DNA from 2 places in the Cronobacter universalis NCTC 9529 genome. Region 2 is predicted to be linked to the other one. Evidence: predicted binding sites of a transcription regulator. Region 2 holds the regulator's gene; the other holds the start of a gene.
What was found. Region 2 encodes PurR, which represses purine synthesis genes. Its sites were predicted from a motif close to CANGCAAACGTTTGCNTG; they were not measured.
Positions count from the first base shown of each region.

Region 1: purE (5-(carboxyamino)imidazole ribonucleotide mutase) is a predicted target of PurR. The motif match lies at 1,695-1,712, and genes of this name have one in related genera.

Region 1 covers NZ_CP012257.1:1,192,625-1,200,679, reverse strand. Annotated here, with positions in the region: gene cysS (cysteine--tRNA ligase) at 1-267, opposite strand, end outside; gene ppiB (peptidylprolyl isomerase B) at 444-938, shown strand; gene lpxH (UDP-2,3-diacylglucosamine diphosphatase) at 942-1,664, shown strand; gene purE (5-(carboxyamino)imidazole ribonucleotide mutase) at 1,796-2,305, shown strand; gene purK (5-(carboxyamino)imidazole ribonucleotide synthase) at 2,302-3,369, shown strand; gene AFK65_RS05410 (trans-sulfuration enzyme family protein) at 3,532-4,677, opposite strand; gene AFK65_RS05405 (pyridoxal-phosphate dependent enzyme) at 4,689-6,059, opposite strand; gene mnmH (tRNA 2-selenouridine(34) synthase MnmH) at 6,394-7,527, shown strand; gene ybbP (putative ABC transporter permease subunit YbbP) at 7,517-8,055, opposite strand, start outside.
Region 2 covers NZ_CP012257.1:1,947,540-1,955,594, reverse strand. Annotated here, with positions in the region: gene AFK65_RS08920 (C40 family peptidase) at 261-1,079, shown strand; gene AFK65_RS08915 (MFS transporter) at 1,150-2,316, opposite strand; gene cydH (cytochrome bd-I oxidase subunit CydH) at 2,581-2,670, opposite strand; gene purR (HTH-type transcriptional repressor PurR) at 2,963-3,988, shown strand; gene punR (DNA-binding transcriptional activator PunR) at 4,007-4,918, opposite strand; gene punC (purine nucleoside transporter PunC) at 5,030-6,205, shown strand; gene cfa (cyclopropane fatty acyl phospholipid synthase) at 6,494-7,642, shown strand; gene AFK65_RS08890 (PTS sugar transporter subunit IIC) at 7,839-8,055, shown strand, end outside.

The sequences.
Region 1 (8,055 bases), 750 kb from region 2:
CACCAGCGCCACGAAATCTTCGCCGTTCTCGTTGGCGCGTTTAATAATTTTGTCGTCAATATCGGTAATGTTGCGCACATATTTCAGCTTATAGCCGAGAAAACGCAGGTAGCGCGCAACGACGTCAAACGCGATAAACGTACGGCCATGACCGATGTGACAGAGGTCGTAAACGGTAATACCACACACGTACATGCCGACTTCCCCGGCATGAATAGGCTTAAATTCTTCTTTCTGGCGACTCATGGTATTGAAGATTTTTAACATCAGAAGTTTCCGTGTCAGTGTGTGGTAAGCAGATAAAACCCCTATATTACCCATAATTGAAAGCGCAAGCACCCCACTTTGCAAGGTGAAGCAAGCGGTGAGTTATGCTATAACAGCCTCCTACTGTGGCTTCTTTCGGAAGCCGAAGCACCACTGAAACAAAACAGGATGCAGACATGGTTACTTTTCACACCAATCACGGCGACATCGTAATCAAGACCTTTGATGACAAAGCGCCGGAAACGGTAAAAAACTTTCTGGAATATTGCCGCGAAGGTTTCTACGACAACACCATTTTCCATCGTGTAATCAACGGCTTTATGATTCAGGGCGGCGGCTTTGAGCCGGGCATGAAGCAGAAAAGCACCAAAGATCCTATCAAAAACGAAGCCAACAACGGCCTGAAGAACACCCGCGGCACGCTGGCGATGGCGCGCACGCAGGCGCCGCACTCCGCGACTGCGCAGTTCTTCATCAACATTGCAGATAACGACTTCCTGAACTTCAGCGGCGAAAGCCTGCAGGGTTGGGGCTACTGCGTATTCGCAGAAGTGGTCGAAGGCATGGACGTGGTTGATAAAATCAAAGGCGTATCCACCGGCCGCAGCGGCATGCATCAGGATGTGCCGAAAGAAGACGTGATTATCGAGCGCGTGACCGTCAGCGAGTAATTCGTGGCGACGCTCTTTATTGCAGATCTTCATCTGTGCCCAGAAGAACCGGCGATTACCGCCGGTTTTCTGCGTTTTTTAGCCGGTACAGCGCGTGAAGCGGACGCGCTTTATATCCTGGGCGATCTCTTTGAAGCCTGGATTGGCGATGACGACCCGCAACCACTGCACCGCGAGATAGCCGCCGCCCTGCGCGCGCTCGTGCAATCCGGCGTTCCCTGCTATTTCATCCACGGCAACCGCGATTTCCTGCTCGGCCGTCGCTTCGCCCGCGAAAGCGGCATGCAATTGCTGCCGGAAGAACAAGTGCTGGATCTCTACGGCAGACGCGTGCTGATCATGCATGGCGACACGCTGTGCACCGACGATGCCGGTTATCAGGCGTTTCGCGCCAAAGTGCATAAACCGTGGCTGCAAACTCTTTTTCTTGCCCTGCCCCTGCGGCTTCGCCGCCGCATTGCCGCCCGCATGCGCGCCGGCAGCAAAGCCTCCAACAGCCAGAAAGATCTCGCCATCATGGATGTCAACCCGCAGGCGGTCGTTAGCGCCATGACCCGCCAGCAGGTGCAGTGGCTCATTCACGGCCACACCCACCGCCCCGCCGTCCACACGCTGGAGGCGAACGGCAAGCCCGCGCACCGCGTGGTGTTAAGCGCCTGGCACAGCGAAGGCTCAATGATCAAAGTCACCCCTGACGACGTGGAACTGGTAGCGTTTCCGTTCTGATTCCCCCCGCGTTTTTGCCGTTCTCACGCCTACGCAACCGTTTTCCTTGCCGGTTTTCCGTGATATTCTCAAGGCCCTCGTAACGGCGACCCCGTTGATTTTGCCGCCTGACCACAGGAGTTTTGAGACGTATGTCCTCCAGCCACACCCCGGCGCGTATCGCCATCGTCATGGGTTCCAGAAGCGACTGGGCCACCATGCAGTTTGCCGCAGAAATTCTCGATGCTCTGGATGTTCCTCACCACGTTGAAGTGGTTTCCGCGCACCGCACGCCCGATAAACTCTTCAGCTTCGCCGAGCGCGCGCAGGAGAACGGGTTTCAGGTGATCATCGCGGGCGCAGGCGGCGCGGCGCATCTGCCGGGCATGATTGCCGCGAAAACGCTGGTGCCGGTGCTGGGCGTGCCGGTGCAGAGCGCGGCGTTGAGCGGGCTGGACAGCCTCTACTCTATCGTTCAGATGCCGCGCGGGATTCCAGTGGGCACGCTGGCTATCGGCAAAGCGGGCGCGGCGAACGCGGCTCTGCTGGCCGCTCAAATCCTGGCTCAGCACGACAGCGCGCTGCTGGCGCGGCTTGAGAACTGGCGTCAGAAGCAAACCGAGGAAGTGCTGGAGAATCCGGACCCGCGGGGTGAGGCATGAAGCAGGTATGCGTGCTGGGTAACGGCCAGCTTGGCAGAATGCTGCGTCAGGCAGGCGAGCCGCTTGGCATTCGCGTCTGGCCGGTAGGGCTCGACGCCGATCCGCAGGCGGTGCCGTTCTCGCAGAGCGTTATCACGGCGGAAATTGAACGCTGGCCGGAAACCGCCCTGACCCGCGAGCTGGCGCGCCACAACGCGTTCGTTAACCGCGACGTTTTCCCGCTTATCGCCGACCGTTTCACCCAGAAACAGCTGCTCGATAAGCTGAATCTTCCCACCGCGCCGTGGCAGTTGCTGGCAAACAGCGGCGAATGGCCGCAGATTTTTGAGGCTCTCGGTGAGCTGGCTATCGTCAAGCGCCGCACCGGCGGCTACGATGGCCGCGGCCAGTGGCGGCTACGCGCGCACGAGACCGATACGCTGCCCGCCGAGTGCTACGGCGAGTGCATTGTCGAGCAGGGCATTAACTTTACCGGCGAGGTGTCGCTGGTCGGCGCTCGCGCGCATGACGGCAGCGCGGTCTTTTATCCGCTGACCCATAACCTGCATCAGGACGGCATTCTGCGCGCCAGCGTCGCGTTCCCGCAGGCTAACGCCGCGCAGCAGAAGCAGGCCGAAGCGATGCTGCGCGCGATTATGGACGAGCTGAATTATGTGGGCGTGATGGCGATGGAGTGTTTCGTGACGCCGCAGGGCCTGCTGATTAACGAACTGGCGCCGCGCGTGCACAACAGCGGCCACTGGACGCAGAACGGCGCGTCCATCAGCCAGTTTGAACTGCATCTGCGCGCCGTGACCAGCCTGCCGCTGCCGCAGCCGGTAGTGAGCGGCCCATCGGTGATGGTGAATCTGATCGGCACCGATCTGAATTACGACTGGCTGAAGCTGCCGCTGGTGCATCTGCACTGGTACGACAAAGAGGTGCGTGAAGGCCGTAAAGTCGGGCATCTCAATCTGAGCGATGCCGAGGCGACGCTGATTGACGCCACGCTGGAAGCCCTCTCCCCGTTGCTGCCGCCAGAATACGCCAGCGGCATCGCCTGGGCGCAGGCGCATTTGCGATAAAAAAGCACCCTGCGGGGTGCTTTTTTATTAGGTGTCGCGGTTGCCCTCATGGCGGGTGCGCTTCGCTTACCCACCCTACCACTCACCGTTGCGCTTACCCGCCGGGCATAAAGCAGAAATATTGTAGGGCGGGTAAGCGCAGCGCACCCGCCGGGCGAGGCGTTATGCCTCCAGCGCCTGCTCGAGATCCGCGAGCAAATCCTCCGCGTCTTCAATCCCGACCGACAACCGAATCAACTGCGGCGTAATGCCATTCGCCAGCCGCTGCTCAAGCGGGATCGAGGCGTGCGTCATACTGAACGGCTGGCTCACCAGGCTCTCCACGCCGCCGAGACTCTCGGCAAGCGTAAAGAGCCGCAGCTTTTTAATCACCTGCGCCGCACGCTGGTCATCGCCGCGCACTACGATGGAAATCATACCGCCTGAGAGCGCCATCTGACGGCGCGCCAGCGCATACTGCGGGTGGCTTTCCAGCCACGGGAAAAACACTTTTTCCACCTGCGGATGCTGCGCCAGCCGCTGCGCAATCTTCAGCGCGCTGGCGCTGTGCCGCTCCATACGCAGCGCCAGCGTGCGAATGCCGCGCAGCGTCAGAAAACTGCTGAACGGATCGAGCACGCCGCCGACGGCGTTCTGCAAATAGGCCAGCTGCTGCGCCAGTTCAGTGTTATCGCCCACCACCGCCAGCCCGGCCACCACGTCGGAGTGGCCGTTCAGGTATTTGGTGGCCGAATGCACCACAATATCAAACCCGAGCGTCAGCGGGCGGTGAATGGCGGGCGAGGCGAACGTATTATCCGCGACGCTTATCAGCCCGCGCCTGCGCGCCAGCCCGGCGATAGCCTCGAGATCCGCCAGTTTCAGCAGCGGATTGGTCGGCGTCTCGACCCAGATCATCCGGGTTTCCGGGCGGATCGCCGCCTCCAGCGCCGCGAGATCGTCAGGCTTCACCCAGGAAACGGTCAGCCCGGCGGTGCGCTTACGCACGTTTTCCAGCAGCCGGTACGTGCCGCCATATACATCGTCCACCGCCACGATATGGCTCTCTTTATCAAGCAACTCCAGCACCGTGGAAATGGCCGCCAGACCGGAGGCGAACGCGAACCCCTGGCTGCCCGCTTCAAGCTCCGCGATGGCGCGCTCCAGCGCGTGGCGCGTCGGGTTGCCGCTGCGCGAATATTCATAGCCGGTATGCTCGCCGGGCGCGGGCTGCGCGTAGGTGGAGGTGGCGTAAATCGGCGGCATCACCGCGCCATGCTGATCGTGATGCGTGCCGCTGTGCACGCTGAGCGTTGCGAATTTATCCATGATAAAACTCCTTAAGATTCAAGCTGGTTGCGCCAGCGGTTCAGCACATCGGTGCGGGTGATAAGCCCGAGAAAGCGCGTATCGTCGGTAATCACCGCCACCAGCCCGCGTTCGAAAACCTCAAACAGTTCCCGCTCGCTGGCGCTTTTATCGAGCGTCACCACCTCGCGGTTCATGGCCGCCGAGACGGGCGTGAGAAAGCGCTGGCTGTCGCCGCGGATAAACGTCAGCAGATCCCACTCATCGACAATGCCCACCACGCGCCCCTGCGCCAGCACCGGAAGCTGCGAGATATCGTAAAGCCGCATCCGGGCGAGCACCGTCGCGAGCGAGTCATCGGGTGCCGCGGTCACGGCCGCGCCTTCATCATGGCGAAACGCGATGTAATCCCGCAGATCGCCCACGGCGGGCCGCGTCTGTAGCCCCTGCTGGCGCAGCCAGTCGTCGTTAAACATTTTCGAGAGATATTTATTGCCGCTGTCGCAGGCGAAGGTCACCACGCGCTTCGGGGTCGTCTGCGCGCGGCAGTAGCGCAGCGCGGCGGCCAGCAGCGTGCCGGTGGAAGAGCCCGCCAGCACCCCTTCGATTTTCAGCAGATCGCGCGCGGCGGCGAACGCGGCGGCGTCGGTTACGCGAAAAGCCTGTCGGACGCCCTCCAGATGCGCGAGCGGCGGAATGAAATCCTCGCCGATGCCCTCCACCAGCCACGATCCCGCCTCGTGATAGCGCCCCGTTTCAACCTGATCGGCCAGGATCGATCCTGCCGGATCGGCGAGCACGAATTCGGTATGGGGAGAGTGCTCGCGAAACCAGGCCTGAAGCCCGCCGAGCGTGCCGCCGGAGCCAACGCCCACCACGATAGCGTCAATGCGCCCTTCCGCCTGCGCAAAAAGCTCCGGCGCGGTGGTGGTCTGATGCGCCAGCGGGTTGGCCGGGTTATTAAACTGATCAATGTAAAACGCGCCGGGCGTTTCATCGGCGAGGCGCTGCGCGTAATCCTGGTAATAGGCCGGGTGGCCTTTGTTAACGTCCGAGCGGGTAAGCCGCACATCCACGCCCAGCGCGCGCAGGTGATAAATTTTCTCGCGGCTCATTTTGTCCGGCACCACCAGGATCAGCTTGTAGCCCTTTTGGGCGGCGATAAGCGCAAGGCCGAGGCCGGTGTTGCCCGCCGTGGCTTCAATAATGGTGCCGCCGGGCGCAAGCCGCCCCAGGCGTTCGGCCTCGTTAATCATCGAGAGCGCCACGCGGTCTTTAATCGAACCGCCGGGGTTCTGGTTTTCCAGTTTCAGCAGCAGTTCGCACGGGCCGGTATCGAGCTTTGCGAGGCGCAGCAGCGGCGTCTGCCCGATAAGAGAGGTTACAGAATCGACTATCGACATGGTCGGTTTATCCGGTCATCAGAGAATGGCCAAATGATAGGACTGCGTTTTTTCGCGGTTAAAGAATGATTCGCGGGTCGTTAGAACCAGATGGAATATTCTCTGCTGTTATGGCGGTAAAGAAGTCGAGCGGTAAAGTCGTCCGGAAATATCGATGGCTGAACAAAGCGTTTTTGCTGCGATTTTCACCGTTTTTTCAGTCGCGCACGCCAGGCTTTGCCGGTTTGCGCATTTGGATTGCCGGAATTTATCGAAGCCGCCCGGCACGTTTTCCGTATACCCCGGCAAGAGTGAGCGGCGTACAATAGCGGCGTTTTAAAAAAGCGAGAACAACATGCAAAAGGATGCAGGACGGCGGCCAGACAGCGACGACGCGCTGGCGCTAATTAAGCGCGGCGTCACGCTGATTGACGTTCGCGCGCCGGTGGAGTTTGCGCAGGGCGCCATGCCAGGGGCGATTAATCTGCCGCTGATGAATAACGACGAGCGCGCGGCGGTCGGCACCTGTTACAAGCAGCACGGCCAGCAGGCCGCGCTGGCGCTCGGCCACCGGCTGGTGGGCGGCGAGGTGCGCGAAGCCCGGCTTAACGCGTGGCGTCTCGCCTGCGGGCATCATCCCGAAGGCTATCTCTGCTGCGCCCGTGGCGGAATGCGCAGCCATATCGTTCAGCAGTGGCTGCGTGAGCGCGGCATCGACTATCCGCTGGTGGAAGGCGGTTACAAACGGCTGCGCCAGGCGGCGATGGACGCCACGGATCGCTTAAGCCGTCTGCCGATGGTGCTCATAGGCGGCTGTACCGGCAGCGGCAAAACGCAACTGGTGAAAGCGCTGCCGACCGGCATTGATCTGGAGGGGCTGGCGCATCACCGCGGCTCGTCGTTTGGCCGGACGCTGACGCCGCAACGGGCGCAGGCCAGCTTTGAAAACCATCTCGCCGCCGCGATGCTTAACCATCACGCCCGCTGGACGACCCTCAGCAACCCGTTCTGGGTGCTGGAAGATGAAGGCAAAATGATAGGCGCCAACCATCTGCCCGCCGTACTGCGCGAACAGATGCTACAGGCGCCTGTTGCGGTGGTCGAAGAGCCGCTGGAACGCCGTCTGGAGCGGCTGCGTGAGGAGTATTTTGCGCAGATGCAGGCCGCGTTTCAGGCAGCGCTCGGCGATGACGCCGCAGGCTGGCGCGCTTATGGCGACTATCTGCACCACGGGCTTTACGCCATCCGCCGCCGTCTCGGGCTTGCGCGCTACGCCGAGCTTGCCTCGCTACAGGCCGCCGCGCTCGCCCATCAGCAGCGCACCGGTGAAACGCACGCGCATTTCGCCTGGCTTGCGCCGCTGCTGGAGGGCTATTACGACCCGATGTATCGCTATCAGTTAGAGAAAAAAGCGCAGCAGATCGTGTTTCGCGGCGACTACCAGCAGGTGGACGCCTGGCTGCGTCACCGCTACTGCGCTAGCGGTTAAACTGGCGAAACAGCGCTTTGCCTTTTAAAAGCCGCACGCCGAGCCAGCCGCCGCACAGCGACAATAACAGCGCGCCGCAAAGCGGCAGCATCACCCACAGCCGCCAGTCCGGCTCCCACGGGAAGTCAAACACGCGGGTTTGCAGCACGCCGAGCGCCACTTCCGCCCCGATGGCGGCCACCAGCCCCGCCACCAGGCCAAGCAGCGCAAACTCGCTCCAGAGCGTGGCGCGCAGCAGTTTTTTCTCCGCGCCCAGCGTGCGGTAGACCACCAGCTCCTGGCGGCGCTGATGCATGCCCACCTGCACCTGCGCCAGCAGCAGCAACACGCCGCAAGCGGTCACCAGCACGACCATCACCTCCAGCGCGCGGCTCACCTGCTCCAGCACCTGGCCTATCTGTCTGAGGATCGCCCCGATATCCAGCACGCTCACCGTCGGAAACTCCCGGTTAAGCTGGGTCAGCATGGCGTCGGCCTTGTCAGCGCGGAAACTGGTCAGGTAACTCTGCGGCTGCCCGTCCAGCGCGC
Region 2 (8,055 bases):
TAAGCCCGGCGCCGTGCCGTGGTGAAAGAGAAGCAAATAATAACACTTTTCTGTAAGCTGCCGATATTCTCCTCTGAGAAGGCGCGCTAAAATGCGCTCCGACGCAGCGGCAGCAGGTTAAAAAGAGTGCGCCGGTTAACGAAACTACGCTCTGAACACGATTTGCTGCTTAACTTCGGACATTTTTTTAGATTAGAATCAGCAAGCTCTTAAAATTCATCCGTTGGCATGATTGCCGGCTTTATGCAGGGGAATGCTCAGTGGCGCGCAAAACAAAAATTGCTCTTACGCTCTGTGCTTTATTAATGACTTCATCACTGGCATTTGCGCCATTCGCGCAGGCGTCGGAGCAGACGCGCGCCTCGAAGGTACAAAAGGCGCACGCCAGTACGGTGAAAAAGAAAACCAGCACAAAAACCGCCAAAAAAAGCAACAACGCAACGAAGACCAAAACGGCGAAAACCGCCAGCGAGAAGCGAAACACCACCGCAAAACGCACCAGTAAGACCACCTCTTCCGTCAGTAAAACCGCTTCCCGCCGCGCTTCCGCCACCTCCGTTAAACAGGCCAGCAGCCGCCTGAGCGCGCAGACCTGTAGCAAAACGCGTAAAAATCGCAAAACCAAATGCGTCAGCGGGCCGCTGACTATCGCGGATGCCCACAAAGCGCGCGTGAAGAAAGCCCAGACGACCGCCATGAACAAGCTGATGAACCAGATCGGCAAGCCGTATCACTGGGGCGGCGCTTCGCCTCGCACCGGTTTCGACTGCAGCGGCCTCGTCTGGTATGCGTATAAAGATCTGGTGAAATTCCGCATTCCGCGCACCGCCAACGAAATGTATCACCTGCGCGACGCCGCGCCGGTTAACCGTGGCGAGCTGGAAAGCGGCGATCTGGTGTTCTTCCGCACCCAGGGCCGCGGCACTGCCGATCACGTCGGCGTCTATGTCGGCAACGGCAAGTTTATTCAGTCGCCGCGTAGCGGTCAGGAAATCCAGATAACGTCGCTGAGCGAAGATTACTGGCAGCGTCATTATGTCGGCGCGCGCCGGGTGATGACGCCGCGCACCATTCGCTAATCGGTTTATTCACATCAAAAAAAACGGAGAAGGTTACCCTTCTCCGTTTTCTTTTTTACGCCAGCAGACGTTATTCAGCGCTGCACGCCGTTTGCGCCTCGCGACGGCTGGAAAGCAGCACCAGCAGCAGGCCAAGTGCGGCAATCAGCGCGCCCATCACCGGCACCACGCTATAGCCGAAGCCGGCGTGAATGACCGCGCCGCCTGCCGCCGCGCCAAGCGCGTTGCCAAGGTTAAACGCCCCGATATTGACCGATGACGACAGGCCCGGCGCTTCGCTGGCGACGCGCATCACGCGCATCTGCAGCGGCGGCACCACGGCGAACGTCGCCGCCCCCCAAACCACCATACTCACTGCCGCGCCGATCTCCGTTTTCGCAAGCCACGGGATCGCCGCCATAATGACGATAAGCAGCATCAGGAAGCCTTTCAGTGTGCCGCTCACCGAGCGGTCCGCCAGGCGGCCGCCCAGATAGTTGCCGATGGAAAAACCGACGCCAATCAGCACCAGCATGGCGGTGACGAACGCCGCGCTGGCGTCAGTAATATGATGCAGAACAGGCGCGATATAGGTATAGAGCGTAAACATCGCGCCCGCGCCGAGCACCGTGGTCAGCAACGCGCTGACTACCTGCGGACGCATCAGCACCGCCAGTTCGCTTTTCACATCCGGACGCTCGCCGCTGCCGCCTTTCGGCAGGGAGAACCAGAGGCTCGCCATCGCCACCAGCCCAAGACCGGCGGTCGCCAGAAACGACATTCGCCAGCCGATGGTTTCGCCAAGCCAGGTCGCCGCCGGCACGCCGCCGATATTGGCGATGGTCAGGCCCATAAACATCGTCGCGACGGCGCTCGCCTGTTTATGCTTCGGCACCACGCTTGCCGCAACGACTGAGCCGAGCCCGAAGAACGCCCCGTGGTTAAGGCTGGTGAGAATACGCGAGGCCATCAGCGTCATGTAATCCGGCGCCAGCGCCGAGAGCACATTGCCGAGCGTAAAAATCGCCATCAGGAAAATCAGCGCGCTGCGTCGCGCGCGGTGCGACAGCAAAAGCGTCATCAGCGGCGCCCCCACCATCACGCCAACCGCGTAGGCGCTGATCAGCATACCGGCGGCCGGAATCGAGACGTTGACGCCGTTGGCTATTACCGGCAACAGCCCCATCGGGGAAAACTCGGTCGTGCCAATGCCAAAAGCACCAATAGCCAGTGCCAGTAACGGGAAGTTGACTTTCATTCATTGCTCCAGAAATTTTACAACAGCGCCGGAGATGCCCGACGTTACAGCAGGATGCAGAGAGGATGGCAGTTTCAGTCAGAAAAGATAAGTGACAAAAACAGCAAAATATTATTGCACGGGTGTTAAAAAACACGCGCAAATTGTTATTAGCGAATCATAAGGGAAAAGCGTGAAAAAGAAAGGAAACGGCGGGCGAAAGGCGCTTAAGCGCAGGAATGGTATAAGAAAGCGGGAGAACGGGGACGCGCTCCCGCCTGGCGCTTAATGCAGGATGGCGGTAAAAGCGCCCGCCACAATCAGGCCCAGTACAACAAGCGTAGTGACCAGCGAAAATTTCAGATCGGTACTCATGGTATTCTCCTTAAAGACCCCATAAAAATCAGGTAGTGCGCATTTTTGCATAAACGGGCCGAAAAATCCTGCGACATTTAACCAGATATGCGTTTTCCCTCTTCCCCTTTCGGGAAAGATAAGCCAAAATTCGTCGCTACTTTATTCGGTACCGGCCATCGACCCCTCCTCACGATAAATGTCGCGTTTCCCGGCATGCCGCACGTCCCCTCGTGGCACACAGGGGTGTGTACAGGCAAACGATTAACCCGTGATTTTGCAGGGCTCAGCCAGGGGTCTGGAGTGATTATTAATGGCAACAATTAAAGACGTCGCGAAGCGAGCCAACGTTTCCACAACAACAGTCTCACATGTAATTAACAAAACCCGTTTTGTGGCGGAAGAGACGCGCAACGCGGTATGGGCGGCTATCAAAGAATTACACTATTCGCCAAGCGCCGTGGCGCGCAGCCTGAAGGTGAACCATACCAAGTCTATCGGGCTGCTGGCGACCAGTAGCGAAGCGCCCTATTTCGCCGAAATCATCGAAGCGGTTGAGAACAGCTGCTTTGCGAAAGGCTATACGTTGATCCTCGGCAACGCGCATAACAATCTGGAAAAGCAGCGCGCGTACCTGTCGATGATGGCGCAAAAGCGCGTCGACGGCCTGCTGGTGATGTGTTCGGAATACCCGGAGCCGCTACTCGCCACGCTCGAAGAGTACCGTCATATCCCGATGGTGGTGATGGACTGGGGCGAAGCGAAAGCGGATTTCACCGACTCGGTTATCGATAACGCGTTTCAGGGCGGTTATCTCGCCGGGCGTTACCTTATCGAGCGCGGCCATCGCGATATCGGCGTTATTCCGGGGCAGCTTGAGCGCAACACCGGCGTCGGGCGTTTTTCCGGCTTTATGAAAGCGCTGGAAGAAGCGGCCATCAAAGTGCCGGAAAACTGGATCGTGCAGGGCGATTTCGAGCCGGAATCCGGTTATCGCGCCATGCAGCAGATCCTCTCGCAGCCGCAGCGCCCCACCGCCATCTTCTGCGGCGGCGATATTATGGCGATGGGCGCTATCTGCGCCGCGGATGAGATGGGTCTGCGCGTGCCGCAGGATATTTCGATTATCGGCTACGACAACGTGCGTAACGCCCGCTTCTTCAGCCCGGCGCTGACGACGATCCATCAGCCGAAGGAGACGCTGGGCCAGACCGCGTTCAATATGCTGCTCGACCGCATCGTCAACAAGCGCGAAGAGTCGCAGACCATCGAGGTGCATCCGCGCCTGATCGAACGCCGCTCGGTGGCGGACGGCCCGTTCCGCGACTATCGCCGTTAATCCCCTCCGGGAGCCGTATTACTGCGGCTCCCGCAGCCACTCCTTGTTCAGCGTTTCACTGTCCCCCAGATAATCGAGCAGCCAGCGCAGCGCGGGCGAGGCATCGCTTTGTCGCCACGTCAGGCAGCAGGCGGCGTCCGGGAACGGGTTTTCCAGCGTCAGCGCATGCCACTCCCCGCTATCGAGCCACGGCTTCGCGAAGTGCGTCGGCACCATGCCGATACAGAGCCCTTCGCTCAGCGCATCGGCGGCGCAGTGCCAGTCCGGCACCACCACGCGCCGCTGGTTATCCAGCAGCCAGGTGATGCGTTTGGGCAGCGATCGCGAGGTGTCTTCCAGCACCAGCGACGGGTAATCGCGCAGCCTGTCGTCGCTGAGCGCGCCGTCGCGCTGCGCCAGCGGGTGATGATGCGCCACCACGCAGCGCCAGCTCAGCATGCCCATATCGCGAAACGCGAAGCGCCCGCCGACCGGGATCGCCTGTGTCGCGCCGATGGCGAGTTCCACGCGCCCGTCCGCCAGCGCGTCCCAGACGCCGTTAAACACCTCCTGCGACACCTGCAATTCGACATCGGAAAAGTGCCGGTAGAAATCGAGCACCAGACGGCGGGTGCGTTCCGGACGCACGATGTTGTCCACCGCGATGGAGAGCTGTCCTCGCCAGCCGTTGGCGATCTGCTGGCACTGCTGACGGGTGATCATCATTTTTTTGATGACAGAACGCCCCTCGCGCAAAAACCAGGCGCCCGCGGGCGTCAGGACCACATCGCGATGGCGGCGCTCGAAGAGCGACACCGCAAGCCACTCCTCCAGCTGGCGCACCGTATAGCTGACGGCAGAAGGCACGCGGTGCAGTTCCGCCGCCGCCGCGGTGAAGCTGCCGGTGCGCGCCACGGCGTCGACGACTTCCAGAGAATATTCAGACCACATTTTCTGCCTGCAAAATTTTTGAATGGAAACGGCAAATATTAGCGTTTCACAAGCGGGTTTGCACTCCGTACACTCCGGGCTCTTTCGCGTATTAAGAAGTGAGTCAATGTGATGCGACCTGATAAAGGATTTCTTTGCTGGCTGGCCGGGCTGAGCGTGCTCGGCTTTCTGGCGACGGATATGTACCTGCCCGCGTTCGCCGTCATCGAGGCGGATTTACACACGGCGCCCTCGGCTATCAGCGCCTCGCTGAGCCTGTTCCTGGCGGGATTCGCGCTGGCGCAGCTGGCCTGGGGACCGCTCTCTGACCGTTTTGGCCGCCGTCCGGTACTGCTGGCGGGGCTGGGGATTTTCGCGCTTGCCTGCCTTGGCACCGTCTGGGTAGAGACCGCAGGCGCGCTGCTGGCGCTGCGTTTTCTTCAGGCCGTGGGCGTCTGCTCCGCCGCAGTGAGCTGGCAGGCGCTGGTGACCGACCGCTACCCGGCGCAGCAGGCGCGCCGTATCTTCGCGACCATCATGCCGCTGGTGGGCCTCTCTCCGGCGCTGGCGCCGCTGCTCGGCAGCTGGATCCTGAATCACTTTTCGTGGCAGGCGATTTTTGTAGTGTTGTTTGCCATCACGGTACTGCTGATGATCCCGGCGCTGCGCCTGCCTTCCGGCGCGCCGCAAGGCAATAAAGGCGGCGAACCGCTGAGCTTTATGATGCTGCTGCGCTCGCGCGTCTACAGCGGCAATGTGTTGATTTATGCCGCCTGCTCCGCCAGCTTTTTCGCCTGGCTCACCGGCTCGCCGTTTATCCTGCATGAGATGGGCTACAGCCCGGCGGTGACAGGACTGAGCTATGTGCCGCAAACCATCGCGTTCCTCATTGGCGGTTACGGCTGCCGTAGCGCGCTGCAAAAATGGCAGGGCGAAACCCTGCTGCCGTGGCTGCTGGCAGGCTTCGCGCTGAGCGTTATCGCCACCTGGCTTGTGGGATTAAGCGAGACGGTTACGCTCACCACGCTGCTTATCCCCTTCTGTCTGATGGCGATGGTGAACGGCGCAATTTATCCGATCGTGGTCGCCGCCGCGCTGCTGCCGTTCCCGCAGGCCACCGGACGCGCCGCCGCGCTGCAAAACACGCTCCAGCTGGGGCTCTGTTTTGTGGCAAGCCTGGCGGTGTCATGGCTGGTCGCCACCCCGCTGCTGTCGACCACCAGCGTCATGCTGGCGACCGTACTGCTGGCCGGTCTTGGCTTCCTGCTGCGCGGGCGTCGTCGGGTCACAGCGTCATCAGCCGCGTGATAATATGAAATTTTTGTGATTAGCTTGCTAACGGTCAATGGTTGAATCATCGTAAAGCGAGGCCTATACTGGTTCGCGGCTCTACGATAATTAGCATAAATATTATGTAGTAACGGGAGCCGCTGGCTCCCGTTTTTATTTTGAATGACATTTCTGGCAAGGGTCATCTCCCTTCCTCTGTTCTACGTCGGATATCAGGCTCGCGGACCTTTCCGTGATATTTCTCACATACCGAAAATTGCGACTACGCTGTTTGAAGGTTCTGATCACATCAGTGATGGAGAAGCTATGAGTTCATCGTGTATAGAAGAAGTCAGCATACCGGACAACCACTGGTATCGCATCGCAACTGAACTGCTCAGCCGGGCCGGGATCGCCGTTAACGGCAGCGCCCCTTCCGACATTCAGGTGAAAAATCCTGACTTTTTTAAACGTGTGTTACAGGAAGGCTCTCTCGGTCTTGGCGAAAGCTATATGGACGGCTGGTGGGAGTGCGAGCGTCTCGATCTCTTCTTCACCAAAGTGCTGCGCGCAGGGCTTGAAGACCAGCTGCCGCACCATCTGAAAGACACGCTGCGCATTCTCGGCGCCCGTCTGTTTAATCTGCAGTCGAAAAAGCGCGCCTGGATTGTCGGCAAAGAGCATTACGATCTCGGCAACGATCTCTTCAGCCGGATGCTCGACCCGTATATGCAGTACTCCTGCGGCTACTGGAAAGAGGCCGATAACCTTGAGGACGCCCAGCAGGCGAAGTTAAAACTTATCTGCGAAAAGCTTCAGCTTAAGCCCGGCATGACGCTGCTGGATATCGGCTGCGGCTGGGGCGGTCTGGCAGCATATGCCGCGCGGCATTATGGCGTGTCGGTCACTGGCGTGACCATTTCCGCCGAGCAGCGGAAAATGGCGCAGGAACGCTGCGAGGGGCTGGACGTCACCATTCTCTTGCAGGATTACCGCGATCTCGATTCCCAGTTTGACCGCATCGTGTCGGTGGGCATGTTCGAACATGTCGGGCCGAAAAACTACGCCACCTATTTTGATGTTGCCGACCGCAATCTCAAACCTGACGGGCTTTTCCTGCTGCATACCATCGGCTCGCGGAAAACGGATAACAACGTCGATCCGTGGATCGACAAGTACATCTTCCCGAACGGCTGCCTGCCGTCGGCGCGCCAGATTGCGGCCGCCAGCGAGCCGCACTTCGTGATGGAAGACTGGCATAACTTTGGCGCGGACTACGATAAAACGCTGATGGCCTGGTATGCGCGTTTTCTCTCGGCCTGGCCGGAAATTGCTGATAACTACTCCGAGCGGTTTAAACGTATGTTTACCTATTATCTCAACGCCTGCGCGGGCGCATTTCGCGCGCGGGATATCCAGCTGTGGCAGGTGGTTTTTAGCCGCGGCGTGGAAAACGGCCTGCGCGTCGCCCGTTAAGCGTTCACCCCGGCGCACGCCGGGGCGTTTTTACCACTTTCTCTTCCCTGCTTTGTGACGCTTCTCACGCTTTCACGACGTTTCCTTCCATAAAAGTGATCCCGGCGACAAACAGGCGACAGACGCATGGAAACCGGTTTCCATTTTGTTTCAAACTGAGCGCAGTTCTCCCCCTGCCTGATAAAGGAAACACGTCATGAGTCTGTACCAGAGTATGGTCCATGTTATTGAAAACAAAATTACGCCGCTGGCGGGCGCGATGGGCTCGCAGCGTCATGTGGTGGCTATCAGGGACGGTTTCCTGGCCGCCCTGCCGTTTATGATCATCGGCTCGTTTCTGCTGGTTTTTATCTTTCCGCCCTTCTCGCCGGATACGCAAATCGGCTTTTGCCGCGCGTGGCTTGATATCTCGC